2 linked regions of the Phenylobacterium montanum genome follow. The protein of the gene in region 1 interacts with the protein of each later gene in a pairwise test. Links are inferred from orthologs where the notes say so. Each region holds a gene or a part of one and is shown on either strand. Other genes may lie near its edges. The genes, in order: secD and pheT.

Region 1 (14,822 bases):
GTAAGAATTCCCTACAGCGGCAATCCAACGCCCAATTCCCCCGCCAGGTCGCGGATGAACTGCCAGGCCACGCGGCCAGAGCGGCCGCCGCGCAGTTGCGCCCATTGCAGGGCGCGGCGGTCGAGGTCCTCGACCGGCAGGCCGAAGCGGTCGGCATAGGCCCGGACGGCGGAGAGATAGGCGGCCTGGTCCATGGGCGGGAAGCCGATCCAGAGACCGAAGCGGTCGGAGACCGACACCTCCTCCTCGGCGTCTTCCGAGACGGCGATCAGGCCGCGGCCCTCGTCGTGGCCGCGGGGCATCAGGTGGCGGCGGTTGGAGGTGGCGACGAACAGCACATTGGCGGGCGGGCCGGCGACGCCGCCCTCCAGCGCCGACTTCAGCGACTTGGCCGCGGCGGCGCCCTCCTCGAAGGAAAGGTCGTCGCACAGGACCACGAAGCGCTCGGGCCGGTCGCGGAGGAGGTCGAACAGGCCGGGCAGGGTGGTGACCTCGTCGCGGTCCAGCTCGACCATGCGCAGGTCGCCGTGGTCCGCGCCCACCGCCATGAAGGCCGCCTTGGCCAGGGAGCTCTTGCCGGCCCCGCGCGAGCCCCACAGCAGGGCGTGGTTGCTGGGCAGGCCGCGGGCGAAGCGGCCCAGGTTCTCGACGAAGCGGTTTTTCTGCCGCTCGACCCCGACCAGCAGGTCCAGGGCCAGGCCATAGTCCGGCGCGGCGATGAAGGCCTCCCGCGCAGGGACGTAGCGATAGAGCCGGGCCTGGCCGAAGTCGGGGCGGGCGGCGGCGGGCGGCGCCAGGCGCTCGAGCGCCTCGGCGATGCGGGCCAGCAGGGCAGGAACTTGATCCGTCATGCCCTGCTTCCTATCGGTCCGCCGCGCATTGCAAAAGCCTCTAGCAACGCCTAGCTTCCGCCGACCTTGAAATCGGCCCCCGGAGTCCGGCGGCCGGCGATATTTTTTGGAGACTACATGTTCGCGAATGCAGCCGGCGGCGCCGGCGGTCCTCAGGATATGCTCATCCAGTTCGCCCCGATCGTGGTGCTGATGGTGCTGTTCTATTTCCTCCTGATCCGTCCCCAGCAAAGGCGGGCCAAGGAGCACCAAACCGCCATCGCGGGGGTGAAGCGCAACGACACCGTGGTGCTGTCTTCGGGCCTGATCGGCAAGGTGGTGCGGGTCGAGGACAAGGAGGTCGGTCTCGAGATCGCCCAGGGCGTGACGGTCAAGGTGGTCAAGTCGATGATCGCCGAGGTGCGCACCCGCGGCGCCCCGGCGGCGGCCAACGACGCCAAGTCCTGACCCTTCCGCTGACCAAGGGCTGAACGGCCATGCTTCCTCTTCCGCGCTGGCGGGTCATCCTCTGTGTGCTGGCGACCCTGTTCGGGGTGGTCTTCACCCTGCCCAACCTCTTGCCCCAGGCGACCCTGGACGCCCTGCCGTCCTGGGCGCCGCACCAGAAGATCAATCTGGGCCTGGACCTGCAGGGCGGCTCGTATCTGCTCTTGGAGGTTGACACCAACGCCCTCTTGAAAGAGCGCCTGACCAACCTGGTCGAGGACGTGCGCAACAGCCTGCGCGAAAAGCAGATCGCCTTCTCCGGCCTGGGCCAGACCGGCAATGCGGTTTCGGTCCGCATCAATGACGCCACCCAGGTCAGCGCAGCGGTGCAGGCGCTGCAGGGTCTCGGCCAACCGCTGGGCGGGGTGAGCGGCGCGCGTGACGTGACCGTCGCCACCGGCCCCGACCAGCACATCACCCTGTCGCTGCAGCCCCAGGCCCTGACCGCCGATGCGGCCAAGGCGGTCAGCGGCGACATCGAGATCCTGCGCCGGCGGATTGACGCCCTTGGCACCAAGGAGCCGTCGATCACCCGCCAGGGCGCCGACCGGATCGTGGTCGAGGTGCCGGGTGAGAGCGATCCCGAGCGGCTGAAATCCGTGATCGGCCAGACCGCCAAGCTGAGCTTCCAGATGGTCGATGAGACCGTCCAGCCGCAGGACATCGCCGCCGGCCGCATACCGCCGGAGGACGTGGTCTATCCCAGCACCGAGGAGGGCCACCCGCCGCTGGCGGTCAACCGCCGCGCCCTGATCACCGGCGAAATGCTGACCCAGGCCAGTTCCGGCACCGATCCGCAGTCCGGCCAGTGGGCGGTGAACTTCCGCTTCAACGGCCAGGGCGCCCGCCGCTTCGGCGACGCCACCACTCAGAACGTCGGCAAGCGCTTCGCCATCGTGCTCGACGGCAAGATCCTGTCGGCGCCGAATATCCGCGAGCCGATCCTGGGCGGATCGGGCCAGATCACCGGCAGCTTCACCCCCGAGACCGCCAACGACCTGGCCGTGCTGCTGCGCTCCGGCGCCCTGCCGGCGCCCCTGAAGTTCGAAGAGCAGCGCACTGTGGGCGCCGAGCTGGGCGCCGACTCGGTCAAGGCCGGCGCCCTGGCCGGGATCATCGCCCTGGTTCTGATCGGCGCCTTCATGGGCCTGGCCTATGGCGGGGTGTTCGGCGGCTTCGCCATCCTGGGCCTTTTGATCAACATGGCCATGCTGATGGCCGCCATGTCGGTCGGCGGCGCGGTCCTGACCCTGCCGGGCATCGCCGGCCTGATCCTGACCATCGCCATGGCCGTGGACGCCAACGTGCTGATCTATGAGCGCATCCGCGACGAGGAGCGGGCGGGGCGCAGGCCGGCCGTGGCCATCGACACCGGCTTCTCCCGCGCCGCGGTTTCGATCCTGGACGCCAACCTGACCACCGGCATCTCGGCCCTGATCCTGTTCATGTTCGGCGCCGGCCCGGTGCGCGGCTTCGCCTGGACCCTGTCGATCGGCATCTGCACCTCGGTGTTCTCGGCCCTGTTCATCACCCGCATGTTCGTCTTCCTCTGGTTCCGGGCGACCCGGGCCAAGACGTTGCCGATCTGAGGACCTAGAGAAACATGTTCTGGCCCCTGATCCGTCTCCTGCCCAAGGAGACCCACTTCAAGTTCGTCAGCCTGGCGCGGGTCGCCGGCGCCTTGTCGGCCCTGGTGGCGGTCGCCTCGATCGTCGCCGTCTTCACCCTGGGCCTGAACCTGGGCACCGATTTCAAGGGCGGCACCTCGATCGAGATCCAGACGCCGGGCCCGGCGCCCCTTTCCGGCCTGCGCGCCGAGCTGGAGCGGTTGCAGGTTAAGGACGCCCAGGTGCAGGGCTTCGGCGCGGCCAACGAGGCCATGATCCGCTTCGAGCCCAATCCGGGCGTCGATCCGGCCACAGCCGTGACCCAGATCAACCAGGACCTGACCGCCAAGTTCCCCGGCATTCAGTTCAAGCAGGTCGAGGTGGTGGGCGCCAAGTTCTCGGGCGAGCTGGTGCAGAAGGGGGTGATGGCCCTCTCCATCGCCATCCTTCTGATGCTGGCCTACATCTGGTTCCGCTTCCAGCTGCAGTTCGGCCTGGGCGCGGTGATCGCCCTGTTCCACGACATCATCCTGACCATGGGCGTCCTGGCCGTATTCAAGATCGAGTTTTCCATGCCCTCGATCGCGGCGCTTCTCACCATCATCGGCTATTCGATGAACGAGAAGGTGATCTCCTTCGACCGGCTGCAGGAGAACCTGCGCAAGTACAAGCGCATGCCCCTGGCCGACGTGATCAACCTGTCGGAAAACGAACGCCTGTCGCGGACCCTGATCACCGGCTCGACCGCGCTCCTGGCGCTGAGCGGCATGCTGTTCCTGGGCGGGCCCACCGTGTTCCCGTTCGTGTTCGCCATGGTTTTCGGCATCTTCGTCGGCACCTATTCGACCATCTATGTCGCCCTGCCGGTGATCCTGCTCTGGGGCGTCAACCGCACCGGCGGCGACGCCGAGCCGCTGAAGCCGGCCAACGTTCGGCCCTGACCCGCGGCGCCTGTGACGCGAAACAAGATCGCGTCTCAGGCGCAGAGCCTCTTGCCCGCAGGTGAAAGAGGTAGCACCGTGCCTGCACAAGCCCGGCCTTGAGTCCGGGCGAGGCAAAGGGGCTAAGGGAAATGGCGGCGCTGCTGCAAAACTTCCGCAACACCATCATCGTCAGTGTGATCCTGGGCCTGCTGATGGTCGCGGGCTACTACGTCCACCGCACCAGCGACGCGGCCTTCTGGCAGGCGGTGTTCCGTTGGATGCACGTATTCTTCGGCATCCTCTGGATCGGCCTGCTCTACTATTTCAACTTCGTCCAGATCCGGGTCATGCCCGCCATACCGGCCGAACTGAAGCCGGCGGTGTCCAAGCACATCGCCCCTGAGGCCCTGTTCTGGTTCCGCTGGGCGGCGCTGGCGACCTGGGTGATGGGCGTGATCCTGGCCATCGATCGCGGCTATCTGCTGCAAGCCGTGACCCTCGGCCTTTCCGAGACCCCGGCCAGCGTGCCGCACGGCATGATCGGCATCGGCATGTGGCTGGCGACGATCATGTTCCTCAATGTCTGGGCCGTCATCTGGCCGAACCAAAAGAGGGCGCTCGGCATCGTCGAGGCGGACGCCGACGCCAAGGCCAAGGCCGCCCGTATCGCCATGCTGGCCTCGCGCATCAACACGCTGCTCTCGATCCCGATGCTGGCGGCGATGACCATGAACCAGACGCTGTTCGGCTGATCGCTGGACGCTGGCCCCTCTCGTTTCGGCGGGAGGGGCTTTTTCCAATGACGCCCATGGGGTAGGGGCTGCCCATGGACGCCGCCGATTCCCTCGACGAACAGGTCCGGCGGGCCGATCCAGACCGCTGGCTGTCCAGCCGCTTCGTCGCCGACGTAGAGGCCAGGGCCGACCTGATCGCCCTCTACGCCTTCGACCAAGAGCTCTCCCACGTCCTGTCGGCGACGCGCGAGCCGATGATGGCCGAGATCCGCCTGACCTGGTGGCGCGAGGCGGTGGACGAGATCTTCGCCGGCAAGCCCGCCCGCGGCCATCCGGCGCTGCAGGCCCTGGCGCTCGCCATCCGTCGCCGGAACCTCGCCCAGGCGCCGCTGGACGCGATGATCGAGGCCCGGTTCGACGACATCGAGGCCGCGCCGTTCACAGGCGAGGCGGCGCTGGCGGCCTATGCCGACCGCCTCTGTGGCGCGCCGCTCAGCCTGGCCCTGGCGGTGCTGGGCGAAGGGGAGGGGGCGGCGTTCCGGCCCGCGGCCCAGGCCTGGGCGATAGCGCGGCTGCCGGGCGAGCGCCTGCCTTGGGATGCGCAAGAGGCGCGCCGGCGCGGCCTCGTGGCTCTGGCTGAGGCGCGACCGGCGGCGCGGCGGCTGAAGGCCGCAGCTTTTCCGGCTGTGGCCCATCTCGCCCTGGTCGTTCCGCGTCTGAAAGGCCGGCTGCCGGGGCCCCTCGGCGCCCGGCTACGGCTGACCCTGGCTGTGCTGTCGGGGCGGATCTGAGCCCTATTCGGCCGCCGCGGCCACGGCGCCGCCGAGCCAGGCGTCCAGGTCCGCCAGGGCCCGCTCGCTCATCAGCCGCTTCTTGGCCCGGCCGCGTTCGGCCTGGGGCATGCGGCGGCCCTCGGCGTTGCGCCTGGGCGCCTCCATGGGCGGCAAGAGGCCATAGTTGATGTTCATCGGCTGGAACGAGCCGCCAGCCATATGCCCGCCGGTGATGTGGCCGATCAGCGCCCCGAGCGCCGTGGTGGGCGGCGGCGTCATGACCGGCCGGCCCAGTCGCTCGGCCGCGGCGAAACGCCCGGCCAGGAGGCCCACGGCCGCGCTCTCCACATAGCCCTCGACGCCCGTGACCTGGCCGGCGAAGCGCAGACGCGGGTCGGCCTTCAGCCTCAGGGATGCGTCCAGCACCCGCGGGCTGTTGATGAAGGTGTTGCGGTGCAGGCCGCCCAGGCGGGCGAACACCGCCTTCTCCAGGCCCGGGATGGTGCGGAAGACCTCGGTCTGGGCGCCGTGCTTCAGCTTGGTCTGGAAGCCGACCATGTTCCACAGGGTGCCAAGCGCATTGTCCTGGCGCAGCTGGACGATCGCCCAGGGCTTGACCGTGGGGTCATGCGGATTGGTCAGGCCCACCGGCTTCATCGGCCCGTGCCGCAGGGTCTCGCGCCCGCGCTCGGCCATCACCTCGATCGGCAGGCAGCCGTCGAAATAGGGGACGTGCTCCCACTCCTTGAACTCGGCCTTGGGCCCGGCCAGCAGGGCGTCGATGAAGGCGTCGTACTGCGCCTTGTCCATCGGGCAGTTGATATAGGCGGCCGCATCGCCGCCCGGCCCCTCCTTGTCGTAGCGTGACTGGCGCCAGGCCACCGACATGTCGATGGTCTCCAGGTGCACGATCGGAGCGATGGCGTCGAAGAAGGATAAGCCCTCCTCGCCCGTGAGCGCGCCGATGGCCTCGGACAGGGCTGGCGATGTCAGGGGGCCGGTGGCGACAATCACGCTGTCCCAGTCGGCCGGCGGGGCGCCGGCGACCTCCTCGCGCACGATGGTCACGTTCGGGTGCGCCTCCAGCGCGGCGGTCACCGCGGCCGAGAAGCCCTCGCGGTCCACGGCGAGCGCGCCGCCCGCCGGCACCTGATGCGCGTCGGCGGTCTTCATGATCAGCGAGCTGCAGCGGCGCATCTCGGCGTGCAGCAGGCCCACGGCGTTGTAGGCCCAGTCGTCGGAGCGGAACGAGTTGGAACAGACCAGTTCGGCTAGGCCGTCGGTCTGGTGGGCGTCGGTGCGGCGAACGGGGCGCATCTCGTGCAGGACCACACGGGCGCCGGCCTCGGCGATCTGCCAGGCGGCCTCCGAGCCGGCCAGGCCGCCGCCGATGACATGGATGGGGGTGTCGGACATGGCGGCTGTCATAGTCCGAGCCGCCTGTGGACGGAAGGGCGCGTCTGCTCCACCCTCGGGGGAGGCAGGGCGCGATTCCCGCGCCGTCGGGGGTCGGCATGAGCCAGGTTTCGATCGTCAGCGCCGGCACGGCAGGCGCAGAGCTTGTGTTCAAGCGCCCGCTGGCGGTGCTGGCCTGGGGCCTGACGTTCCTGGTGCTGTACGGGCTGCCGGCGGGGCTGATCTGGGCCGGCATGCTGCCGAACCTGATGCACATGATGGCGGGCGGCGGCCGGCCCCCGTCGCCGACCGATCCGGCCCTCCTGGCCATGACCATGCAGTTGCAGTTCGCCAACGTCTTGATGCTGGTCGGGTCCTTCGCCGCGCGGGCGGTGGTCTACAGCGCCATCTGCCGCGCCGTGCTCGAGCCGGAAGCCAGCCGCTTCGGCTATGTCCGCTTCGGCATGCAGGAGGTCTGGGTCGGCCTCGTCACCATCGTCGGCTCGATCCTGATCGGCGCGGCCATGCTGGCCGGCGCCATCGTCATCGGCATACCCACAGGCATCGCCGCCATTGCGCTGCAGAAGACCGCCACGCCAGGAACCTGGGTCCTTCTGATCGGCGCGGCGGTGATCGCTTTGGTGGCGGCGGTGGCCTGGATCGGCCTGCGCCTGTCCCTGGCTGGGCCGATGAGCTTTGCGGCCAACCAATTCCGCCTGTTCGAATCCTGGCCGCTGACTCGCGGCAAGGTCTGGTCGCTGCTGGGGGTGGGCGTGGTCGCCGTGGCGCTGATGCTCGTGTTCGAACTCGTCTTCCTGCTGATCGCGGCGATCGTCGGCGGGGGCGCCTTATTTCTCGCTGTGGCTGGCGGGCGTTTCGATCCCAGTTCGTTTGGGAGCAACCCCGCCGCAGTGTTGCAGATGTTCACGCCCTGGCTGGGCCTTGCGCTGGCGGCCGGCTGCTTCTTCATCGGCGCCATGAGCGCCGTGGTCGTGGCGCCGTTCGCCCGCGTCTATCAGCTCCTGACCCCGACGAAGGCGGATGCGCAGGCCGCGGTGTTCAGCTGACTGTGGCAAAAACGCCGTCCGCCGGGACGGATGCGCCATGGCGCTTTACAAATGCCGGAGGGATCGCAAGCTCTCCAGCGACGCCGGGCCGAGACTCGGCTTATGGACCTTGGCTATGAGCGGCTTTTCCCCCACTGAGGCAGCCACCGAAGGCATCCGCCTGACGCGTCTTCGTTCGCGGGCGGTGGTGATCTGGGGGCTGGCCTATTTCGCTTTCACCATCCTGCTCGGCAAGCTCGCCGAGTTGACCCTTGGGCCGCACTTCGCCGAGACCCTGGCCGAGTTCAAGCGCGGCGATCCGGACGCCTTCTGGCCGCTCACCCTTCGCATGTGGCCGTTCTTCGCCGCCGCCGTGCCGATCAATCTGGTGTTCCAGGCGATCTTCACCTGCGCCGTCTATCGCGCGGTGCTGGACCCGGAAAACGCCCGCAACGGCTATATGCGCCTGGGCGCCGACGAGTGGCGCATGGTCGGGCTGAACCTGCTGGTCAGCCTGATCTGGACCGTGGCCCTGTTCGGAGTCGGCCTCGTCGGGCTTCTGTCGGCCATCACTCTGGGCGTGATCGGTTCGCCCCTCACAGCCCTCCTCGGGCTCGTGCTCAACCTGGCCGCCGTGGCGGTGGCCATCTGGATATTGGTGCGCCTGTCGCTCGCCGGCGCGATCACCTTCTCCGAAAAGCGGATCATCGTCTCGAAGTCGTGGGAGGTCACCCGCGGCCGGTTCTGGCCATTGGTCTGGGCCTATGTCCTGGCCTTCATGCTCTGGGCGGTGCTGATCGTCTTCGTCAGAATGGCCGTCTGGGTCGTGCTGCGTCTCGGCGAACAGCTCAGCGGCCTGAACCTGTCCAACCCGGACCCCAGCTCGACCGACCCCCTGATCTTCCTGATCGGCCTTTTGAGTTCGGCCGGGACGGCGGTGGTGCTCACCTGCTTCTCGGTGATCCTCACCGCCCCCTCGGCCGAGGTCTATCGCGAGCTGACCCTCACGCCTGAGAGCTAGGCCGGGCGCGAACCCGCGCGTGCCAGGCGGCGAGATTGGCAAGTTCGGCCGGCCGCTCCAGCCCGATCCAGCCTGCGAAATCGACCGTGCTCAAAAGGCAGATGTCGGCCATGCTGAAGCCGTCGCCGGTCAAATAGTCCTTGCCCTCGAGTTCGCGGTCGAAGAAGCGATAGCCGCCCATCACGTGCTCGCGGTTGGACTCGCCGAAGTCCTTGAACTGGGTCAGCAGGGCGGCGGTGTAGGGGTGGGCGTGGCGCCAGAACATGCCGACCGGGGTCATCAGTGCGAACTCCGCCCGCCGGATCCACATATCCACCCTTGCCTTCTCCAGGGCGGTGGTCCCGAACAGCGGCGGGGCCGGCTGGATCTCCTCGAAATAGCGGCAGATGGCGACGGTTTCGGAGATGGTCGTCCCGTCGTCCAGCTCCAGGGTCGGGATCTGGCCCAGGCTGTTCTTGGCGCGGTATTCCGGCGACTTGTGCTCGCGCTTGCGCAGGTCGACCGGCGTCTCGGCCAGCTCGATCCCTTTCTCGGCCAGGAAGATGCGCACGCGCCTGGGGTTCGGCGCCGGCATGGGCGCGCCGTAGAGCTTCATGGGGTCCCTCCTTTTGTCGTTGGAGGGTTTCTAATTGAAACGCCTGTTTGAATCCAGCGTTGTTACGCCCGTTTCAGCGCCTTGACCCGTTCCCGTCGGCGCTCGTCCTGGCGCTTGAACACCTCGGCCAGGTAGCGGCCGGTCCAGCTCTTGGGATCGGCGGCGACCTTTTCCGGCGAGCCTAGGGCCACGATCTCGCCGCCGCCGTCGCCGCCCTCGGGGCCGAAGTCCAGCAGCCAGTCGGCGGTCTTGATGACGTCGAGATTGTGCTCGATCACCACCACCGTGTTACCCTGGTCGACCAACTCGTGCAGCACTTCCAACAGCTTGCGGGTGTCCTCGAAATGCAGGCCCGTGGTCGGCTCGTCGAGAATGTAGAGCGTCCGCCCCGTGGCCCTGCGCGACAGCTCCTTGGACAGCTTCACCCGCTGCGCCTCGCCGCCCGACAGGGTCGTCGCCGGCTGGCCGACCTGGACGTAAGAAAGTCCGACCCGCTTCAGGGTCTCCATCTTGTCGCGCACCGGCGGCACAGCCTTGAAGAAGTCGGCGGCCTCCTCGACGGTCATGTCCAGGATGTCCGAGATCGACTTGCCCTTGAACAGGATCTCCAGGGTCTCGCGGTTGTAGCGCTTGCCCTTGCAGACGTCGCAGGTGACGTAGACGTCGGGCAGGAAGTGCATCTCGATCTTGATCAGCCCGTCGCCCTGGCAGGCCTCGCAGCGCCCGCCCTTGACGTTGAAGCTGAACCGCCCCGGCCCATAGCCTCTAGCCTTGGCCTCGGGCAGCTGGGCGAACCAGTCGCGGATCGGCTGGAAGGCGCCGGTATAGGTTGCTGGGTTCGATCGCGGCGTGCGCCCGATCGGCGACTGGTCGATGTCGATGACCTTGTCGAAATGCTCCAGCCCCTCGATCCGCTCGTGCGCAGCCGGGGCGTCCGAGGCGTTGTTCAGCCGGCGGGCCGCGGCCTTGTAGAGGGTTTCGATGGTGAAGGTGGACTTGCCGCCGCCGGAGACGCCGGTGATGCAGGTGAACACCCCGACCGGGATTTCGCCGGTCACTTCCTTCAGATTGTTTCCCCGCGCGCCGATCACTTTCAGCTTCTTCTTGCCGATCGGCCGGCGGTCCTCGGGGATCGCGATCTCGCGCTCGCCGGTCAGATACTGGCCGGTCAGGCTCTTGGGATTGGCCATGATGTCGGCCGGCTTGCCCTCGGCGACGATCTCGCCGCCATGCACGCCCGCCGCCGGGCCCATGTCGATGACATGGTCGGCGGTCAGGATCGCCTCCTCGTCGTGCTCGACCACCAGCACCGAATTGCCCAGGTCCCGCAGCCCCTTCAGGCTGGTCAGCAGGCGATGGTTGTCGCGCTGGTGCAGGCCGATCGAGGGCTCGTCCAGCACATAGAGCACGCCGGTCAGGCCCGAGCCGATCTGCGAGGCCAGGCGGATGCGCTGGCTCTCGCCGCCCGACAGGGTGCCGGAATTGCGCGACAGGTTCAGGTAGTCCAGGCCCACATCGACCAGGAAGCGCAGGCGGTCGTTGATCTCCTTCAGGATCCGCCGGGCGATCTCCATCTGCTTCTCGGAGAGGGTGGTCTCCAGGCTCTCGAACCAGTCGCGGGCCTGGCGGATGGCCAGCAGAGAGACCTCGGCGATATGCCGGCCGGCGATCTTCACCGCCAGGGCCTCGGGCTTAAGGCGAAAGCCGGTGCAGGCCTCGCACGGGGTGTCGGACTGGTAGCGGCCCAGCTCCTCGCGGACCCAGCTTGAATCGGTCTCGCGCCAGCGCCGCTCAAGGTTTGGCAGCACGCCCTCGAAGGTCTTGTTGACCTCGTATTTGCGGGCGTTGTCGTCATAGACGAAGTTGATCTTCTGGCCGGCCGAGCCGTGCAGGATCACCTTCTGCGCCTCCTCCGGCAGCTTGTGCCAGGGCACGTCCATCGAGAAGCCGTAGTGCCGTGACAGGGCCTGCAGGGTCTGGGTGTAGAGCGGCGAGGGCCCCTTGGCCCAGGGCGAGACCGCGCCCTTGTGCAGGCTCTTGTCCTTGTCGGGAATGACCAGGTCGGCGTCGAATGCCAGCTTGGCCCCCAGGCCGTCGCAGACCGGGCAGGCGCCGAACGGGTTGTTGAACGAGAACAGCCGCGGCTCGATCTCGCTGATGGTGAAGCCGGAGACCGGACAGGCGAACTTCTCGCTGAACAGAAGCCGCCTGGGCTCCTTCTCGCCCTCTTCCACATTGGCCCATTCGGCCACCGCAATGCCGTCGGCCAGGCGTAGAGCGGTCTCCAGCGAGTCCGCCAGCCGCTGTTCCATGCCGTCCTTGGTGACGATGCGGTCGACCACCACGTCGATGTCGTGCTTGAACTTCTTGTCGAGCGCCGGGGCGTCCTCGATCGGATAGAACTCGCCGTCGATCTTAAGCCGCTGGAACCCCGAGCGCTGCCACTCGGCGATCTCCTTGCGGTACTCGCCCTTGCGGCCGCGCACCACGGGGGCCAGCAGATAGAGGCGCGTGCCTTCGGGCAGGGCGGTGATCTTATCGACCATCATGCTGACGGTCTGGCTCTCGATCGGCAGGCCGGTGGCCGGCGAATAGGGCACGCCGACCCGCGCCCATAAGAGGCGCATATAGTCGTGGATCTCGGTCACCGTGCCGACGGTCGAGCGCGGGTTGCGGCTGGTGGTCTTCTGCTCGATGGAGATGGCCGGCGACAGGCCCTCGATCAGGTCCACGTCCGGCTTGCTCATCAGCTCCAGGAACTGGCGGGCATAGGCCGATAGGCTCTCGACATAGCGGCGCTGGCCCTCGGCGTAGATGGTGTCGAAGGCGAGCGACGACTTGCCCGACCCGGAGAGACCAGTCAGCACCACCAGCTGGTCGCGCGGAATGTCGACGCTGACATCCTTCAGATTGTGCTCGCGCGCGCCGCGCACGCGGATGAACCGGTTCGGATCGGACATTCAGATGCTCGCCTAGGGGACCACCCCATTTAGGGCGGCCCAGCCCAAATTGTAATAGCGGGAGTCTGTCCCACAGCAAGAACGAAATGGGAACTGGTGGCGGGCTGCTGACAGAACCTGTCAGGAGACTGGCGGTGGGCCCCTTACCGCGGCAAATACGTCCGCAGCACGTCGTCGATGATCCGCTCCAGCTCGTTCAGCGTGTTGCAGGTCTTGGCCACGTGGCAGAAGCGGCGGTAGCGCTCCATCTCGCTGTCGCCGCGGCTCCAGAAGCTTTCAGGCTCCGGGTTCAGCCAGATCACCGCCCGGGCGCGCTTGTGGATCTGGCGCATCAGGTCGATGCGCGGGTTGACGTAGTTCGACCGCGCGTCGCCCAGGATGATCACGGTGGTGTGCCGGTCCAGCTGGTCCAGATGCAGGGCGCAGAAGTCCTCCCAGGCCTGGCCATAGTCGGTGGACCGCATGCCGATCCGCGCCAGCACCGCAGCGATGGCGCCCTCGACCTGCTCGTCCTCCAGGATGTCGCCCACCGCCACCAGCCTGTTGGAGAAGGCGAAGGCGTCCAGCCGCTCGACCACCTCGTGCAGGCTGTAGAGGAACAGCAGCAGAAACCGCGCCGCCGCCGCGACCGAGCCGGAGACGTCGCAGATGGCGACGATCTTGGGCTTTTCGATGGTCTCGTGCTTCCAGACGATGTCGAACGGCACCCCGCCATGGACCATCGATCGGCGCAGGGTGCGGCGCACGTCCAGCTTGCCGCGCTTGGAGCGGCGCTGCTGGTGGCTGTAACGGGCGGCCAGGCGCTTGGCCATGCGGCGGACCAGGGTCTGCATGGTCCCGATCTCGTGCCCGTCCAGCCCGGTCAGGCGCTCGTCGGCCAGGATCTGCTCGCGCAGGCGCTGGCTGGATTCGCCGGCATAGAGGTCGTGCTGACGCTCGACGTAGCTGTTGGCCTCGTCGAACAGGGCCTGGCGGCGCTCGGTCAGGCGCTGGGCCAGGGCGGCGCCTTGCGGATCGCCCGCCTGCTGCAGCCGGGCGATGAAGGCCTCCAGGTCCTTCAGCCCCATCTCGTCCAGCATCCGGCGGGTCAGCAGGCGCCGCTGGCTGGAGAGTCGGATGTCGGCCACCCCGGCGCGCTCGGCGGCCTCCTCCATGGCCTGGGACAGCGCCGCGGCGTCGTTCTCCATCAGCATCTGTCCGAGGGCGGACTCGCTGGCCTGGCCGCCCTGCGAGGGCGAGGCGTCCGGCTTGGGCGGCGGGGCCTTGCCGGGCTTGAACTCGTCGCGGCGGAAGAAGGTTTCGAAACAGGTCTCGAACCGAACGACCTCATCGGCGGTCTTGGCCGTGGCGGCGCACAGGGCGTCCTTCAGCGTCTCGCGGTCTGCATAGCCCACCAGCCGTACCGCCTGGTGCGCGTCGATCGCCTCGGCCGGCGAGACCCGGACGTCGACGGCGCGCAGGGCGCGGAGGAAGGATTCCAGGGTGCGCTGCATTAGGCTTGGCCTTCCAAGCCTCGAACGGCGGCGAGCCCCCTCCACCATGCTTCGCATGGTCCCCCTCCCCCGATGGGGGAGGAATGAGGGCCGAGCGCGCAACAGCAATTCCTCCCCCCTTGGGGGAGGGGGACCGCCCGCAGGGCGGTGGAGGGGGCTCGCTGCCGCACTAGTCTATCCCGCCTTGATCAGCTCGTTGATCTGCGGCTCCACCGCCGCGATGTCCTGCTCGAATTTCAAGAGCACGTTCAGGGTATCGCGCACCATCTCGCCTTCCAGGGCATGGGCGTGCAGCAACAGCAGCACCCGCGCCCAGTCCACCGTCTCCGAGATCGACGGTGACTTGCGCAGGTCCATCGCCCGCAGCTTCTGCACAAAGCCCACCAGCTGGTGGTTCAGAGCCTCCTCGATCCCCGGCACGCGGGTGGAGACGATCCGTTGCTCCAGCTTGGCGTCGGGCAGGGGGATGTGCAGGTGCAGGCAGCGGCGCTTCAGGGCGTCGCCCAGGTCGCGGACGTTGTTCGAGGTCAGGAACACGATCGGCGGCGTCACCGCCTTGATCACTCCCAATTCCGGCACCGAGACCTGATAGGCCGAGAGGATTTCCAGCAGGAACGCCTCGAACGCCTCGTCGGCCTTGTCCACCTCGTCGATCAAGAGCACGCAGCCCGCCTCGGTGCGCAGCGCCTGCAGCAAAGGCCGCGGCTCAAGGAAGGGCTCGGAGAAGAACAGGTCGGCCATGCCGTGCAGCCGGTCCATGGCCAGGTCCATGGTCGGCGCGTCGCCCAGGGTCTCGCCGATGCGGTCCTTCAGGATCTGGGTGTAGAGCAACTGCTTGCCGTACTTCCACTCATAGAGGGCGCGGCTCTCGTCCAGGCCCTCGTAGCACTGCATGCGGATCAGCGGCAGGCCGAGCATGGCGGCGGTGGACAGGGCCA
Region 2 (14,861 bases), 570 kb from region 1 along the record:
TTCACCGAGCCGTCGGCGGAGATGGACGTGCAGTGCGACCGCTCCGGCGGCTCGATCAAGATCGGCGAGGGCAGCGACTGGCTGGAGATCCTGGGCGGCGGGATGGTGCATCCCAACATCCTCAGGATCTGCGGCCTGGATCCCGACGAGTGGCAGGGCTTCGCCTTCGGCATGGGCGTCGATCGGCTGGGGATGCTGAAATACGGCATGCCGGACCTGCGCGACGTCTTCGGCGCCGATGTCCGCTGGCTGGAGCACTACGGCTTCTCCGCCTTCGCCGCGCCGAACCTGGCCACCGGCCTCAGCTGACGGAGAGAGATCGATGAAATTCACCCTCTCCTGGCTCAAGGACCACCTGGACACCTCGGCGACCATCGCCGAGGTCGAGGCCGCCATGACCATGGCCGGCCTGGAGGTCGAGCACGTCACCGACCCGTCGGCGAAGCTCGCCGCTTTCTCGGTCGCCCGCATCGTCGAGGCGGTCCAGCACCCCAACGCCGACCGACTGCGCGTCTGCCAGGTCGACACCAAGGACGGTCGCAAGGAGATCGTCTGCGGCGCCCCCAACGCCCGTGCGGGGCTGGTGACTATCTACGCCCCGCTGGGGACCTACATCCCCGGCAGCGGCATCACGCTCGAGCCACGCGCCGTCCGCGGCGTTGTCTCCAACGGCATGCTATGCTCGGCGGCGGAACTGGAGCTGTCGGAAGAGTCCGACGGCATCCTGGAGCTGGCCGAGGGCCTGGAGGTAGGAACGCCGGCCGCCCAGGCGCTGGGCCAGGAAGGCGTGATCGACTTCGAGGTCACGCCCAACCGCCCCGACTGGCTGGGCGTCGCCGGCATCGCCCGGGATCTGGCCGCCGCAGGCCTCGGCCGCTTCACCACCAAGGCTGTGGAGCCGGTCAAGGGCGGCTATCCCTGCCCGATCGACATCCGCCTGGACGACAGCGGCGCCTGCACCGCCTTCGCCGGACGCCTGATCCGCGGGGTGAAGAACGGGCCCTCGCCCGCCTGGCTGCAGGCGCGGCTGAAGGCCATCGGCCTGAGACCCATCAGCGCCCTGGTCGACGTCACCAACTACCTCTCTTACGATCGCTGCCGGCCGCTGCATGTCTATGACGCCGCCACGCTCAAGGGCGGCTTCATCGAGGCCCGCCTGGGCCGCGAGGGTGAAGAGGTGCTGGCCTTGGACGGCGAGACCTACAAGGTCACGCCAGAGCTCTGTGTCATCGCCGACGGCTCGGGCGCCATCGGCCTTGGCGGGGTGATGGGCGGCGAGACCACCGGCTGTTCGGAGGCGACCACCGACGTGTTCGTCGAATGCGCCTGGTTCGACCCGATCCGCACGGCCCAGGCCGGCCGCACCACCGGCATCACCTCGGACGCCCAGTACCGCTTCGCCCGCGGCGTCGATCCGGGCTTCGTGCTGCCGGGGATCGAGCTGGCCACGCGCATGATCCTCGACCTCTGCGGCGGCGAGCCGTCCGAGGTGCGGCTGGCGGGCGCGCCTCCAGCCCCGCCGCCGCCGATCGCCTTCGACCCGGCCTATGTGAAGAAGCTCGGCGGCCTGGAGACCGAATGCGCGGTCGAGATCCTGGCTGACCTCGGCTTCGAGATCACCGGCTCCGGCGCGAACCTCACCGTCCAGCCCCCGACCTGGCGGCGGGACGTGGAGGGCAAGGCCGACCTGGTCGAAGAGGTCACCCGCATCGTCGGCTACGACAAGCTGCCGGCCGAGCCCCTGCCGGAGATCGCCCGCCCCGTCGGCGGCGTGCTCAGCCCCCGCCAGGCCCGCGCCCGCACCGCCCGCCGGGCGCTGGCGGCCCTTGGCTGGTCGGAAGCGGTCACCTGGTCGTTCACCGGCCGAAAGACAGCCGAGCTGTTCGGCGGCGGCCAGGACGCCCTGGTGCTGGCCAATCCGATCGCGGCCGAGCTGGACTGCATGAGGCCCTCGATCCTGCCGACCCTGATCGAGGCGGCAGGGCGCAACGCCAAGCGCGGCTTCGCCGACGTGGCCCTGTTCGAGATCGGCCCGATCTTCTCCGGCGACCGGCCGCAGGACCAGCGCACCGCCATCAGCGGCCTCCTGGCGCCCCACGCCCCGCGGCGCTGGGATGGGGTCAAGGCGGACGACCTGTTCCAGGTGAAGGCCGACCTCTACGCCATGCTGGACGAGCTCGGCGCGCCTGTGGCCTCGCTGCAGGTGGCGCAGGGCGCCGCCTCGCCCTGGTGGCACCCCGGCCGCTCGGCCCGGCTGCAACTGGGCCCCAAGGCGGTGATCGCCGAGTTCGGCGCCCTGCACCCCAGCGTGCTGAAGGCGATGGACCTCGACGGCCCGGCCTATGGCTTCGAGGTGTTCCTGGAGGCCATTCCCGAACCGAAGAAGAAAGCGATCAAGACCCGGCCAGCGCTGGAGCTGTCGCCTCTGATGCCGCTGAGCCGCGATTTCGCCTTCGTGGTCGAGCAGAAGGTCGCCGCCGGCGACCTGGTCAAGGCCGTCGCCGGGGCCGACAAGGCCCTGATCGCCGGCGTGCGGGTGTTCGACGTCTACGCCGGCGCCGGCGTGCCCGAAGGCTGCAAGTCGCTGGCCGTCGAGGTCAGCGTTCAGCCCAAGGACCACACCCTGGCCGAGGCCGAGATCGAAGCCCTGTCGGCCAGGATTGTCGCTGCGGCCGGCAAGGCGGTGGGAGCCAAGCTGAGAGCTTGAATCTCTTCTCCTCCCCTGTTTCGCGAACGCGGAACGGGGGAGGAGAAGTGAAGCTTAGTCTGACGTGGATGCAGGATTTGGGGCGCCGATGACCCAGCAGAAGCCGAGCCTGGAAACCTGGCTGGAGCGCGGCCTGTTCGCTGCGCGCTGGCTGATGGCGCCCTTCTATGTCGGCCTGGTCGCGGCCCTGGTCACGCTGCTGGCGGTGTTCGTGCTGGAAATCGTCCACCAGGTCCCGCTGGTGGTCATGAGCGCCAAGCCGGACGACGCCATCGTCCTGGCCCTGTCGCTGATCGACCTGTCGCTGGGGGCCAGCCTGGTGCTGATCATGATCCTGTCGGGCTACGAGAACTTCGTCTCGCGCATCGACACCGGCGACCACGACGACCGGCCCGACTGGCTGGGCGCGCTGGATTTCTCCGGCCTGAAGATGAAGCTGATCGCCTCGATCATCGCCATCTCGGCCGTGGCCCTGCTGCGCGCCTTCATGGACCTGGCCGAGCCGGGCGCCGCGCCCGACGCCGCCAAGCTCGGCTGGCTGATCGGCCTGCACCTGACCTTCGTCTTCTCAGGCGTGATGATGGCCCTGATGGACTGGCTGGGCGGCAAGTCCGGCCACTGAGCTGCAATCAGGAATAAGCGCCTTCCGGGTCGGGAAAACCTCCCGTCGACTCGCCGGCTTGGCCGTGCCAGCGTCACCGCAAAGCAAGGCGGGGACCACGCACCATGGGAAAGACCGCACTCCTGACCGCATCGGCCATGGCCCTGGCCCACGCCGCCCTCGCCGCGGACGCGCCCAAGCTCTCGGTGACCATCTATAACGCCGACCAGGCCCTGGTGCAGGACCAGCGCCTCCTGGACATCGCCAAGGGCCGCCAGCGACTGGAGTTCAAAGACGTCTCCGCCGCCATTCGCCCCGAGACGGTGACCCTGTCGGCCGACGCGATCGGCGTGGTCGAGCAGAACTTCGACTACGACCTTTTGACCCCCGGCAAGCTGATGGAGAAGGCGGTCGGGCATGAGGTCACCATCGTCCGCACCAATCCCGGCAACGGCCAGCAGGTGACCGAGAAGGCCACGGTGCTCTCGGCCAACGAGGGCGTGGTGCTGAAGATCGGCGACCGCATCGAGGTCCTGCGCGACGACGACGTGCCCACCCGGGTGATCTTCGACAAGGTGCCCGACAACCTGCGCGCCCACCCGACCCTGTCGGTGACGGTGGATTCCGAACGCGCCGGCCAGCGCCTGGCCACGCTCAGCTACCTGACCACGGGCCTGTCGTGGAAGGCCGACTATGTCGCCCTGTTCGACGAGAAGGCCGCCAAGCTGGACCTGCAGGGCTGGATCACGCTGGAGAACCACTCCGGCGCGCCCTATGTCGGCGCCGAAACCCAGCTCGTGGCCGGCCATGTGCAACTGGCCCAGGGCGACGACGCAAGCGACCAGAGCGATGGGCTTGCCGCCGTCCGCGCCGCGGGGACCGAAGCCGACGAAGGCCCCGGCAAGGAACTGGGCGACTATCACATCTATAGCCTGCCCGAACGGACCACGATCGCCCAGAACCAGACCAAGCAGGTCGGCTTCCTGCAGGCCGATGGCGTCGCCGCGCACAAGGTCTACCAATGGAGCGCCGGCTGGTTCCAGACCCAGCAGCAGCCATCCGCCGCCGTGGTGGTGGTGGACTTTGTGAACTCGCGCGGCTCGGGCCTCGCCGCCGGCCTGCCGGCCGGGACCATGCGGGTCTATGAGCGCGACACGGCGGGCGAGCCCAAGTTCGTCGGTGAGAGCCAGATCGGCCACACGCCGCAGGGCTCGGAACTGGCGGTCAAGATCGGCGACGCCTTCGACGTCACGGTGCAGCCGACCGTCACAGCCGAGACCAAGATCAGCAAGACGCGCACGCGCTATTCCATGACCTATGTCGCCCGCAATGCGCGCCGCGAGCCGGTGACCGTCGAGCTGCGCCAGGGCGGCCTGTGGCGCGACGGCAAGGTGCTGAAGGAGAGCCTGCAGAGCCGCCGCATCGACGCCCACACCCTGGGCTGGTCGATCCCCGTACCCGCCAACGGCCAGACCACCCTGACCTTCGACGTCGAGACCGGCTGGTAGCCCCGTGGGCGGAAGGCTCACCCAACTGATCTTTGCGGTCGCGTTGGCTCTGCCGGTCTTGGCGCGGGCGGACACGATCTCGGCCGCGCCCGAAAAGGTCGAGGTGGTGGTCTATCGCGACCGCCCCGCCCGCGGCGCCGACCTGGCCCGTGAAGACCCGGATTCCGCTCACGGCCTCGCCCTGGTCACCGAGACCCGTACGGTCGACCTGCCCGCCGGCCGCACGCGCCTGAGCTTCGAGGGCGTGGCCGACGGGATCATCCCCGAGAGCGCCGCGGTCGAGGGCCTGCCGGGCAGCCTGGCCGAGCGCAATTTCGACTACGACCTCTTGAGCCCCGGCTCGCTGATCGCCCACCTGACCGACCAGCCGGTCCACATCGTCCGCACCGACCGCAAGACCGGGCGGGAAACCAGCGAGGCGGCCACCGTGCGCGCCGGCCCGGACGGGGTGGTGCTGCAGACCGCGGCCGGGGTCGAGGCCCTGCGCTGCAGCGGCGGGCCTGAGAAGCTGGTGTTCGACAGCCTGCCCAAGGGCCTGGCCAGCCGCCCGACGCTGTCGGTGGTCACCGACACGCCCGCCGCTGGCCGCTACCAGGTGCGGGTGAGCTATCTCAGCGTGCGGATAGACTGGGCGGCGGACTACGTCGCCCGCATCAGCCCCGACGGCAAGAGCCTGGACCTGACCGGCTGGATCACCCTGGCCAACCACAGCGCCGCCAGCTTCGCCGACGCGCCGACCGCCGTGGTCGCCGGCCGCCTGGCCCGGGTTCCGGCAGACCTGCCGACGGCCGCGCCGCAGCACCTTAAGACCGGCTGCTGGCCCATGGGGACCAGCCACCATGGCGTGCCGAGGCCAGAGATTCCGGCGCCACCACCCCCGCCGCCGATGGCGCTGATGGCTCCCATGCCGGCGCCCCCTGGCATGCGCGAGGAGGTCGTCGTCACCGCCCAGAAGCGCACCGTTCAGACCGATCTCGGCGACTACAAGCTCTACAGCCTGGTCGAGCCGACCACTGTGGCCGCCCATCAGGTCAAGCAGGTCCAGTTCCTGCACCAGGCCAAGGTCGGCTTCGATCCTGTCTATCGCTATGACGTGGAGATCGGCGACAATGGCGAAGCGCCGCCGCCAGACCAGACCATTCCCACCCGCCTGGTCCTTCGCCTGAAGAACAAGGCGGCCGACGGGCTGGGCGAGGCCCTGCCGGCGGGTCTGGTCTCCTTCCGCCAGGCCGAGCCGGGCGCGCCGGGACATGAGCTGTTCCTGGGTCAGGCCGGCATGCGCGACGTGCCCGTGAACGAACCGTTCGAACTGAACCTGGCCCAGTCGCCAGAGGTCGTGGTGCGCCAGGAAATCGTGAGCGCGAAGCAGCTGGGATGGGGAACCGATCATCGCCGGCTACGCGCCGAGATCGCCGTCAGCCTGTTCAATCACCGCGCCGATGCGGTCATCACCGAAGTCCGTCAGCCTCAGGCCGAGGGCCTGACGATCGTCGCCGAATCCCTGTCACACGACATCCGGGACGGCGCGCCGGCCTGGCGCATCGCATTGGCGGCGCGGAGCGAGACGACCCTGACCTACACGGTCGAATTCGACAACTGAGCCGCGACCGCGCCTACAGCGGCAAGAGGTGCTGTTTGCGGGTATAGGCCAGGTAGCCGATATTGGCGCCCAGGCGCAGGCCGACGCCGGCGCGGATGGGGGCCAGGGTGATGTCCTCGGCGCGCTGGTAGTTCACCCCCAGGCCGCCGATCAGATAGGCGCTGCCGTCCACGCCGGGGAAGCGGCGATAGATCATGTCCGGGTACTGAAGATTGTAGCAGAGGGTGAACACCCGGCTGCCGTTGCCGCCCCAGTCCCAGCCGATCGATGGCCCCTGCCAGAACACCTCTGCCTCGGGCTGGTGCTTCATGTAGAGGCGGCCCTTGCCGTAGCGCAGGCCGACGAAGAACGCGCCCGAGCCTTCCTCGCCGGCGATGTAACCGGTGGGGCGACCGTTGTCGCGGAAGATGCGCTCGACCACCGAGGCGGCGGCCTCGGCCGCCACACCGAAGAAGTCCGAGACCTGGTTGACGATCTCGTCCTTGGAATAGGTCTCGGCCTTGTAGTTGGGCGTCAGCCCCTGGCGGGGCGGCGGCATGGCGCCGGCGTCGTCGCGCTCAGGCGGCGGGGCGGGCGGCGGCGCGGCCTGGGCCGGCGGCGCTTCGGACGGAACTTCCTGGGCCTTCGCCACCGGGGGCGGAGGCGGCACGTCCTGGGCCGGCGGCTCGTTGCGGGCGGGAGGCTGCAGCTCCTGGGCCCGGGCTACGGCGCTGGCGCCGAGATAGGCGAGGCTGGACGTGATCAGCAGTCGGCGGTCCATCGGAGTCTCCGAATCAGTATCAAGCCGACCTTTTCATCGCATTGGGACAGGTTTGCGGCGCGGAAAAAATGCGCGGGCGCCGCCTTTAGAGGTTGTCCTTCAGCCACTGGGCTGCGCGCGACAGGGGATTGCCACTCTCGGTCTTGGCCGGCTGCTGGGCCTTGCCGCCCCCCGCCAGAGTGCGCAGCGAGACCACTTCGCGCGGGCCGAAGGCAGCGCGCTGCAGGATGCCGGCGGCGGCGCAGAAGGCCGGGCCGGAAGCGGCGTCGGCCAGGTGCGGCAGGCGGCGTGGACGGCCCAGGCGCACCGGCCGGTCGAACACCCGCACAGCCACTTCGCGCACCCCGGCCAGCTGGCTGGCGCCCCCGGTCAGCACAAGGCCGGCGCCAGGGTCCAGCGGCGCACCCGAAGCCTTCAGCCGCTCGCGCAGCAACTCCAGGGTCTCCTCGACCCGCGGCGCGATGATGCCCTTGAGCATCGAGCGCGGGGCGATCACCGGCCCTGCGCCCGGATCGTCGCCGCGCGGCGGGGCCTCGATCATCTCGCGGTCCTCGTTGGCCGAGGCGATGGCCGAGCCGTGCAGAGTCTTGATCCGCTCGGCGCCGGCGATGGAGGTGGACAGGCCGCGGGCGATGTCGGCGGTGACGTGCGCCCCGCCCACCGCCAGGCTGTCCACATGGATCAGCGAGCCGTTGGCGAACACCGCCACCGAGGTCGAGCCGCCGCCCATGTCGACACAGATGCAGCCCAGGTCCATCTCGTCGTCTTCCAGCGCCGCCAGGGCCGAGACGAAGGGCGAGGCCACCGCGCCCTGGAACTCCAGGTGCGCGCGCTCGACACAATAGCCGAGGGTCTGGAACACGGTCTCGCTAATCGAGACCACTAGGAGTTCGAGGCCAAGCTGGCGGCCGAACATGGAACGGGGATCGCGCACCCCGCGCTGGCCGTCCACCGACCAGGCGATGGGCAATAGGTGGACCGGCCGCCGGCCCGGCAGGCGCACCTGCGACAGGGCCTGGCCGATGGCCTTGGACAGGTCGGCGTCGACGATCGGCCGGGCGCCCAGGCTGACCTGGGCCGAGACACGGTGGCTGGCCAGCTGGCCGCCGGCGGTGGCCACGGTCACGCCCTGGATGCTGGCGCCGGCGACCTGCTCGGCCCGCTCCACCGCCAGCGCGATGGCGTCGGCCGCCTCGTCCATGTTGACGATCGAGCCGCCGCGCACGCCGCGCGACTGCACGTGGCCCACGCCCACGGTCTGCAGGGTGCGCGCCTCGCGGTTCACCCCGCCCGGCTTCATGATGAAGCAGGTGACCTTCGAGGCGCCCAGATCGAGCGCGGCGACCAAGGGCTGCCGACCCGCCAAAACCTTCAATCCTTCCCGGGCTTCACGCCGGTCCTCAAGCCGCGACATTCCGTCGAACCCCCAAATATCTCAAGTACCAGCGGTCCCTGCCTGTCCGGGTGCGGCGTCCTTCGGCCGCACCGTGACCATCTCGGGATCACGCAGGTCGATCCGCGCAAAGCCCAGCTCCAGTATCCGCGACTTCTGGTCCAGCTGGTCCAGCTGGATCAGCGCCGCGTCCTCTCCGGTCGGCGGCAGCTGGATCAGCCCGCCGTCGTTCATCCTCAGGTCCCAGCGGCGCCCATCGACGCGCACCAGGGCGTCCAGGCGCTGGGTCAGGCGTGGCCGCGAGGCCACCAGCGGCAGGATCTGAGCCGCAGCGTCATTGGCGCCCTCGCCCACCACCAGCGGCAGTTGCGGGAAACGCGCCGGATCGGCCTCAGGGATGGTGTGGCCCTCGCTGTCGATCACCAGGGTGTGGCCCTGGTGCTGCCAGACGGCCAGGGTGGTGCGCGGGATCACGGCGATGACGATGGTGTCGGGCAGGAGGCGTACGATCCGCGCCTGCTTGACCCAGCCGACCTTCTCCACCCGCGCGCGCAGCGCGGCGAGATCGAGGCCCAGGATCGGCTGGCCGGCCTCGACCTGGGCCGCGGCCTTGATCGAGTCTTCCGCCATCTGCGGCGCGCCCTCGATCTCGACCTTGGCCACCTTCAGGCCGATGGCGGCGGTCATGCGGTCGAAGGGGCTGGTTCCTGCGGCGGCCGAGGGCTGGCCGCGGCGCTCGGCGACCAGGGCGCCGGCCAGGGCGATCAGCACCGCCAGCACCGCGACGCCGAGGGCGATGTGCGGCGGCAGGCCGACGCCGCGCACCGCGCCCAGCTTGGCGGGCGTGTAGGCTCTGGAGGGGCCCTTGGGCGGCTTGCCCTTGGCCCTGGGCTGCGGCTTTGCGGGCGCAGAGCCGCGCGCCGGGCCGCCGCCCGGGGCCTTGGATCGGGGCTTGGGCGGGCTGCTAGGCGCGCCTCCCCTCACCGTCACGGCCATACGCGTCCTCCACGATCCAACAAACCAACGCGTCGAACCCGATTCCGACATGAGCCGCCTGTTCGGGAACGAGCGACGTGGGCGTCATGCCGGGCTGGGTGTTGACCTCCAAGAGGACCAGAACGTCGTTAACATCGTCATAACGAAGGTCCGATCTGGTAACCCCTCGGCAACCAAGCGCGGCGTGCGCCGCCTCGGCCATCCTCATGGCTTTCTCATTGATTCCAGGCGGTAATTTCGCCGGAACCACATGCATTGAGCCGCCTTCGCCGTACTTGGCGTCATAGTCGTAGAAGCCGGTGCGCGGCAAAATATCGGTAACGGTTATCGCCTTGCCATCCATCACCGCCACCGACAGCTCCTTGCCGGGCACATAGGGCTCGACCATCACCTCTTCGCCATAGGCCCAGCTGGGCGCCACCACGTCCTGCGGCGGGCCGTTGGCGCCCTCGAACACCAGCAGCACCCCGACCGAGGAGCCCTGGGCGTTGGGCTTGACCACATAGGGCGGGGCCATGACGTGTTCGCGGGCGATCTCGTGGCGGTTGAACAGGCCGCCGCCGGGGACGGCGACGCCCGCCGCGGCCAGCACCGCCTTGGCCTTGGCCTTGTCCATGGCCAGGGCCGAGGCCAGCACGCCGCTGTGGCTATAGGGCAGGCCCAGGGTCTCCAGCACACCCTGCACGCAGCCGTCCTCGCCCCAGGCGCCGTGCAGGGCGTTGAACACCACGTCCGGCTTCAGCGCCGTCAGCACCTGGGCCAGGTCACGGCCGGCGTCGATGCGGCTGACCCGCGCGCCCGAACGCTCCAACGCGTCGGCGCAGGCGGCCCCGGTCACCAGCGAGACGTCGCGCTCGGGCGACAGCCCGCCCATCAGCACGGCGACGTGTTGGCCCGCGAGGCGTCCGCTCATTGATCTCTGCTCCGGCATCTCGCGCGCTTGTAGCCCGATCCGCAGGCGCTGTTGAGCCCCCGGCCATGCGCGTCCGGCTGTCACATCGACACCAGTCGATTTTGGCTGTTCATCTATAGAGGAAATGAGTCGTTCACCAATTGGCGCGTCAAATTACTGCACGCGAAGGAGAAGCAGATGTTCTTGATCAGTGCAGCCGTGGCGACGTTGCTGATGCCGGCGAGCGACGAAACGAGCCAGGCGCAGCTGCAGGCCAAGATCGACGCGGCCAAGGAAGCCTATCACAGCTGCATCTTCGCTCAGGCGGCCCAGCTTTACCGTGGCCGCGACGACAAGCGGCTGGAGCAGAGGATTGGCGAATCCTGCACCGCGCAGTTCGACGGCTGGCTGGACGCCATGTCGATCGACTCCTTCCCCGAGGCCCGCTCGGCGGCCAAGGACGCCATGACCCCGATCCTGCGCGAAGCCATCCACCTGGCCGTGCTGGCCGAGGTCGAATATCGCCGCACCGGCCGTCGCCCGGCGCCGGCGGCGGCTCCGGTTCCGGCCTCGGCGACCTGACGCTCGACTTTCCCGGGCGGCTTCCCATCTTCGGACTTCACCCGCCGAAGACGAGCCGCCCATGCCCAAGATCGACCTCGACGCCATAGAGCCTGCGCTGGGCTGCAGCTATCCCGCGCCCTACGACCAGCCCCTGGCCCGGCGGACCGCGCGCGACGTCGGCGCCGCGGGGGGCCTGACAGACTTCGTCGCCATCCATGTGGTGCTGCCGCCCGGCTGCTGGTCCTCGCAGCGCCACTGGCACGAGGGCGAGGACGAACTGGTTGCGGTGCTGTCCGGCGAGGCGGTGCTGATCGACGACCATGGGCGCCGTCCAATGAAGGCCGGCGACGTGGCCACGTTTCCCAAGAACGACGGGAACGGCCACTACCTGATCAACGAGAGCGACCGCGACTGCATCCTGATCGGGGTCAGCCTGCCGGAGCGCTCGCTGGTCCACTATCCCGATATCGACCTGCTCTGGTCGCCGGAAACCGGCGAGACGCACGTGGATGGGACGCCGTATTGAGCGGCAGGCCTACTTCCCGCCCTTCCTGAAATCCACGTCGCTCTCGGCCACGGTGTAGATCAGGGCGGCCCAGGCGGCGACGTTCTGGTCCAGGCTCTTGCGGTCGACCCGCTCGATCACATCGTTGGCCGAGTGGTGGGTGTCGAAATAACGGCTGGCGTCCTGGTAATAGGTCATGATCGGCGCGCCCAGGGCCTGCAGGCCCTCGATGTCGGCGCCGGCGTCATCGGCAGGGGCCTTGTCGACGATGATCTTCAACGGCGCGAGCAGGTCGGCCAGCCCCTTCAAGGCTGGGTCGGCCACACCGCCGGGTGCCAGGCGCAGCTTGTAGATGCGGTCCGAGCCCAGGTCGCTCTCTCCGCCGAGGACGATATTGGCGACCTCGCCCTTGTGCGCGGCGGCATAGGCCGCGCCGCTGCCGTCGGTCTCCTCCGAGCCGAACATCACCACCCGCACCGTGCGCCGGGGCGCGCGCGGCAGGTCGGCGATCAGCTTGCCCGTGGCGGTGGTGATGGCCACGCCGGCGCCGTCGTCGATCGCGCCGGTCCCCGGGTCCCAGCTGTCGAGGTGGCCGCCGATCACCACCACCTGCTCGGGATGCTCGCGCCCCTTGATCTCGCCGACCACGTTCCAGGCCTGGGCGTTCTGGGTGATATGGGAGTCCAGCTTCAGCCGGATGGTGACCGGCTGGCCGCGGGCGGCCATGCGATCGATCAGGGCCGCGTCGACCGGCGACAGGGCCGCCGCCGGGATCGACGCCGGCTCCATGTTACCCGTGTGGGGAAAGCGGTCGTCGGCGGTCGAGAGCGAGCGGATCAGATAGGCGACGGCGCCGCGCCTGGCGGCCTCCTGCGGGCCGATCACCCGCATCAGGATCACGGCGCCATAGCCGGCCCCGTTCTCGGTGCGCACCATGGGCTCGGTCACGACGGCGATCTTTCCGCTGAGCGAGCCAGTTGGGGCGGCCAGCATGTCGGCATAGGTGTGGAACAAGGCGATGGGCGCCTCGATCCCGTCCGGCGGGGTGGGGATCGTGCCGCCGAGGCCGAGGATGGCCAGCTTCTGCGGATAGGGCCCGGTGATCTCGGCCGACTCCGGCCCGCGGGTCCAGGCCTGCTTGCTGAACGGCTCGACGTGGACGTTGCTGAAGCCCAGGGCCTTCAGCTTGGCCACGCCCCATTCCATGGCCCGCTTCTGCGCCGGCGAGCCAGTCGGCCGCGGGCCGACCTCGGTGGTCAGGGATTCCAGGATGTCATAGGCGGGCGAGCCGGCCAGGGCCTTGTCGCGCAGGGCGGCGGCGGTCTCGGGGATGGACTGGGCCTGCACGGCGCCGGCGACGAGCGAAACGGCGAGCGCCAGGGCGGAAACGGTTGAGCGCATGGGTCCTCCAGCAAGCGGGGCACACTGTCCGACGACTCACGGCGACGCCAGAGGGGTTCCTGCTTCCTGACCGATCGGTAATGTGATATAGATATCACTTGCCGAAATGGAGGGCGGACATGCTGGCTGGCGCGGAACTGACCAAGGTCGAGGTGGACGGGGTTCAGATCGCGGTGGAGCGGATCGGCCATGGGGCCCCGGTGGTCTGCCTGACCGCCGTCGGCCATGACGCCCGCGACTTCGACCCGCTGGCGCAGCGCTGCCCGGACGGGTTCGAGTTCATCCGCATCGAGTGGCCGAGCCACGGCCGCTCCGGCCCAGATCACGAGCCGGTCGATCCGGGCCGCTACGCCGAGCTGCTGGCCGGGGTCCTGGGCGTGCTGGGGGTGAGCCGGCCCGTCCTGATTGGCAATTCGATCGGCGGGGCGACGGCGGTCCGCTACGCCGCCGCCCTTCCCGTCCGCGGCCTTGTGCTCTGCGACAGTGGCGGGCTGGTGGCGGTGGACGCCACGGCCCGGCGATTCTGCGGCCTGGTCGAGGCCTTCTTCGCCGCCGGGGAACGCGGCGCGGCCTGGTTCCGTGCCGCCTATGCGCTCTACTACCGCCTGGTGCTGCCGACCCGCGCCGCGGCCGCCCATCGGCGCGAAATCGTCCGCAACGGCCCGCGCCTTGCACCGCAGCTGCGCCAGGCCTGGGCCAGCTTCGCCCGGCCCGAGGCCGACATCCGCGACCTCGCCGCGAACCTCGACATTCCTATCTGGGTCGCCTGGGCGAAGAGCGATCGGGTGATCCCTCTCTCCTTCTGCCGTCCGGCGATCGACCGGCTGAAGCGCGCCAGCCTGACGGTGTTTCCAGGCGGGCACAGCCCGTTCCTTGAGCAGCCGGACAGCTTCGCCAAAGGTTTCCGCGCCTTCGCCGCCGGCCTCGGCGACTAGCGGCACAGACCCTGTCAATATATCGTCCTTGCGCCGTGAAGCCTTCCGCCCGCGGCCGAAGGAGACCCTTGCGTGCTCGAAGCCGCAGCCCTGGAGACCGACGGGCGCCGCCGGCGATCGGCGGACAGCCGCGCGCGCATCGTCGCCGCCATGGTCGAGCTGGTGCAGGAGGGCCAGATCGCCGCCAGCGCCGAACAGGTGGCCGAGCGCGCCCAGGTGGGCTTGCGCACCGTGTTCCGCCACTTCAACGACATGGACAGCCTGTTTCGCGAGATGTCGCTGATCGTCGAGGACCGGGTCGCGCGTGAGATCGAGGGCGGCCAGTTCGACGGCCCCTGGCCCGAGCGGCTGGCCGAGGTGGTCCGCCGTCGCGCGGCCCTGTTCGAGCTGATCACCCCGTTCAAGCGCGCCGAGGCTTCGCAGCGGCATCGTTCGCGGTTCCTGGAGCAGGACATCCAGCGGCTGAACGGGCGCCTGCGCGAGCTGCTGCGCGAGATCGCCCCGCCCGAAATCGTCGCCGACGCTGCGACCTTCGAGGCCCTGGACCTGTTGTTCAGCTTCGAGGCCTGGGACCGCCTGCGCCGCGAACAGCGCCTGTCCCCCGACGCCGCCCGCGCGGTGCTGCTGTCGGCGGCCCAGCGGCTGGCGGGCTGAGGGTCAGGCGAACAGGGCCTCGCAGCCCGTTCCCGCCAGCGCCCGGTCCACCGCAGCCCGGGCGTCGTCGCCCAAGCCCGCCCGGCCCTCGCGCAGCCACTGCACGCACTTGCCCTGATAGGGGAACGGGGCCTGGGTCCAGGCCTGGCCATCGACGGTGGCCTGGACCGCCTCGGCCCGGCCCATCAGCGCCCGGGCGTTGGCCAGCATGACCGGCGCATAGACCCGGCCGATCTCGGCCAGAAGCGCGGTCAGGGTCTCAGGGATCGCCTCGATCGGGGTCCAGTCGCCCTCGGCAGGCTCCAGGCCCGACAGATCCTCCATCATCCCGACCCAGGCGAACAC

What was found.
Region 2: the proteins of secD (region 1) and pheT interact in binary tests that used the Escherichia coli proteins (3 or more experiments, as listed by UniProt). The link is inferred for Phenylobacterium montanum from one-to-one orthologs.

What each region holds. Positions count from the first base shown.
Region 1 is NZ_CP073078.1:5,153,172-5,167,993, forward strand. Bases 652-3,626 are described here. They hold secD (protein translocase subunit SecD), read left to right. Parts: upstream 652-1,327; coding sequence 1,328-2,926; downstream 2,927-3,626. Other genes in these bases: KCG34_RS23545 (ATP-binding protein), read right to left, coding at 652-851; yajC (preprotein translocase subunit YajC), read left to right, coding at 1,011-1,298; secF (protein translocase subunit SecF), read left to right, coding at 2,941-3,626. Outside these bases: more of KCG34_RS23545, read right to left, coding at 12-651; more of secF, read left to right, coding at 3,627-3,885; KCG34_RS23565 (urate hydroxylase PuuD), read left to right, coding at 4,017-4,619; KCG34_RS23570 (squalene/phytoene synthase family protein), read left to right, coding at 4,694-5,392; methylenetetrahydrofolate--tRNA-(uracil(54)-C(5))-methyltransferase (FADH(2)-oxidizing) TrmFO, read right to left, coding at 5,396-6,802; KCG34_RS23580 (hypothetical protein), read left to right, coding at 6,889-7,836; KCG34_RS23585 (hypothetical protein), read left to right, coding at 7,952-8,836; KCG34_RS23590 (glutathione S-transferase family protein), read right to left, coding at 8,820-9,431; excinuclease ABC subunit UvrA, read right to left, coding at 9,494-12,391; KCG34_RS23600 (VWA domain-containing protein), read right to left, coding at 12,535-13,884; KCG34_RS23605 (AAA family ATPase), read right to left, coding at 14,059-14,822. UniProt on the Escherichia coli protein: Part of the Sec protein translocase complex. Interacts with the SecYEG preprotein conducting channel. SecDF uses the proton motive force (PMF) to complete protein translocation after the ATP-dependent function of SecA.
Region 2 is NZ_CP073078.1:4,567,939-4,582,799, reverse strand. The notes cover bases 1-3,014. They hold pheT (phenylalanine--tRNA ligase subunit beta), read left to right. Parts: upstream 1-322; coding sequence 323-2,707; downstream 2,708-3,014. Other genes in these bases: KCG34_RS20865 (TIGR00645 family protein), read left to right, coding at 2,796-3,014; pheS (phenylalanine--tRNA ligase subunit alpha), read left to right, coding at 1-309. Also shown: more of KCG34_RS20865, read left to right, coding at 3,015-3,329; KCG34_RS20860 (DUF4139 domain-containing protein), read left to right, coding at 3,434-4,816; KCG34_RS20855 (DUF4139 domain-containing protein), read left to right, coding at 4,821-6,416; KCG34_RS20850 (DUF1134 domain-containing protein), read right to left, coding at 6,430-7,176; cell division protein FtsA, read right to left, coding at 7,262-8,590; KCG34_RS20840 (cell division protein FtsQ/DivIB), read right to left, coding at 8,612-9,565; KCG34_RS20835 (D-alanine--D-alanine ligase), read right to left, coding at 9,534-10,478; KCG34_RS20830 (hypothetical protein), read left to right, coding at 10,656-11,039; KCG34_RS20825 (cupin domain-containing protein), read left to right, coding at 11,101-11,547; KCG34_RS20820 (M28 family peptidase), read right to left, coding at 11,557-12,927; KCG34_RS20815 (alpha/beta fold hydrolase), read left to right, coding at 13,047-13,862; KCG34_RS20810 (TetR/AcrR family transcriptional regulator), read left to right, coding at 13,935-14,516; KCG34_RS20805 (glutathione S-transferase N-terminal domain-containing protein), read right to left, coding at 14,520-14,861.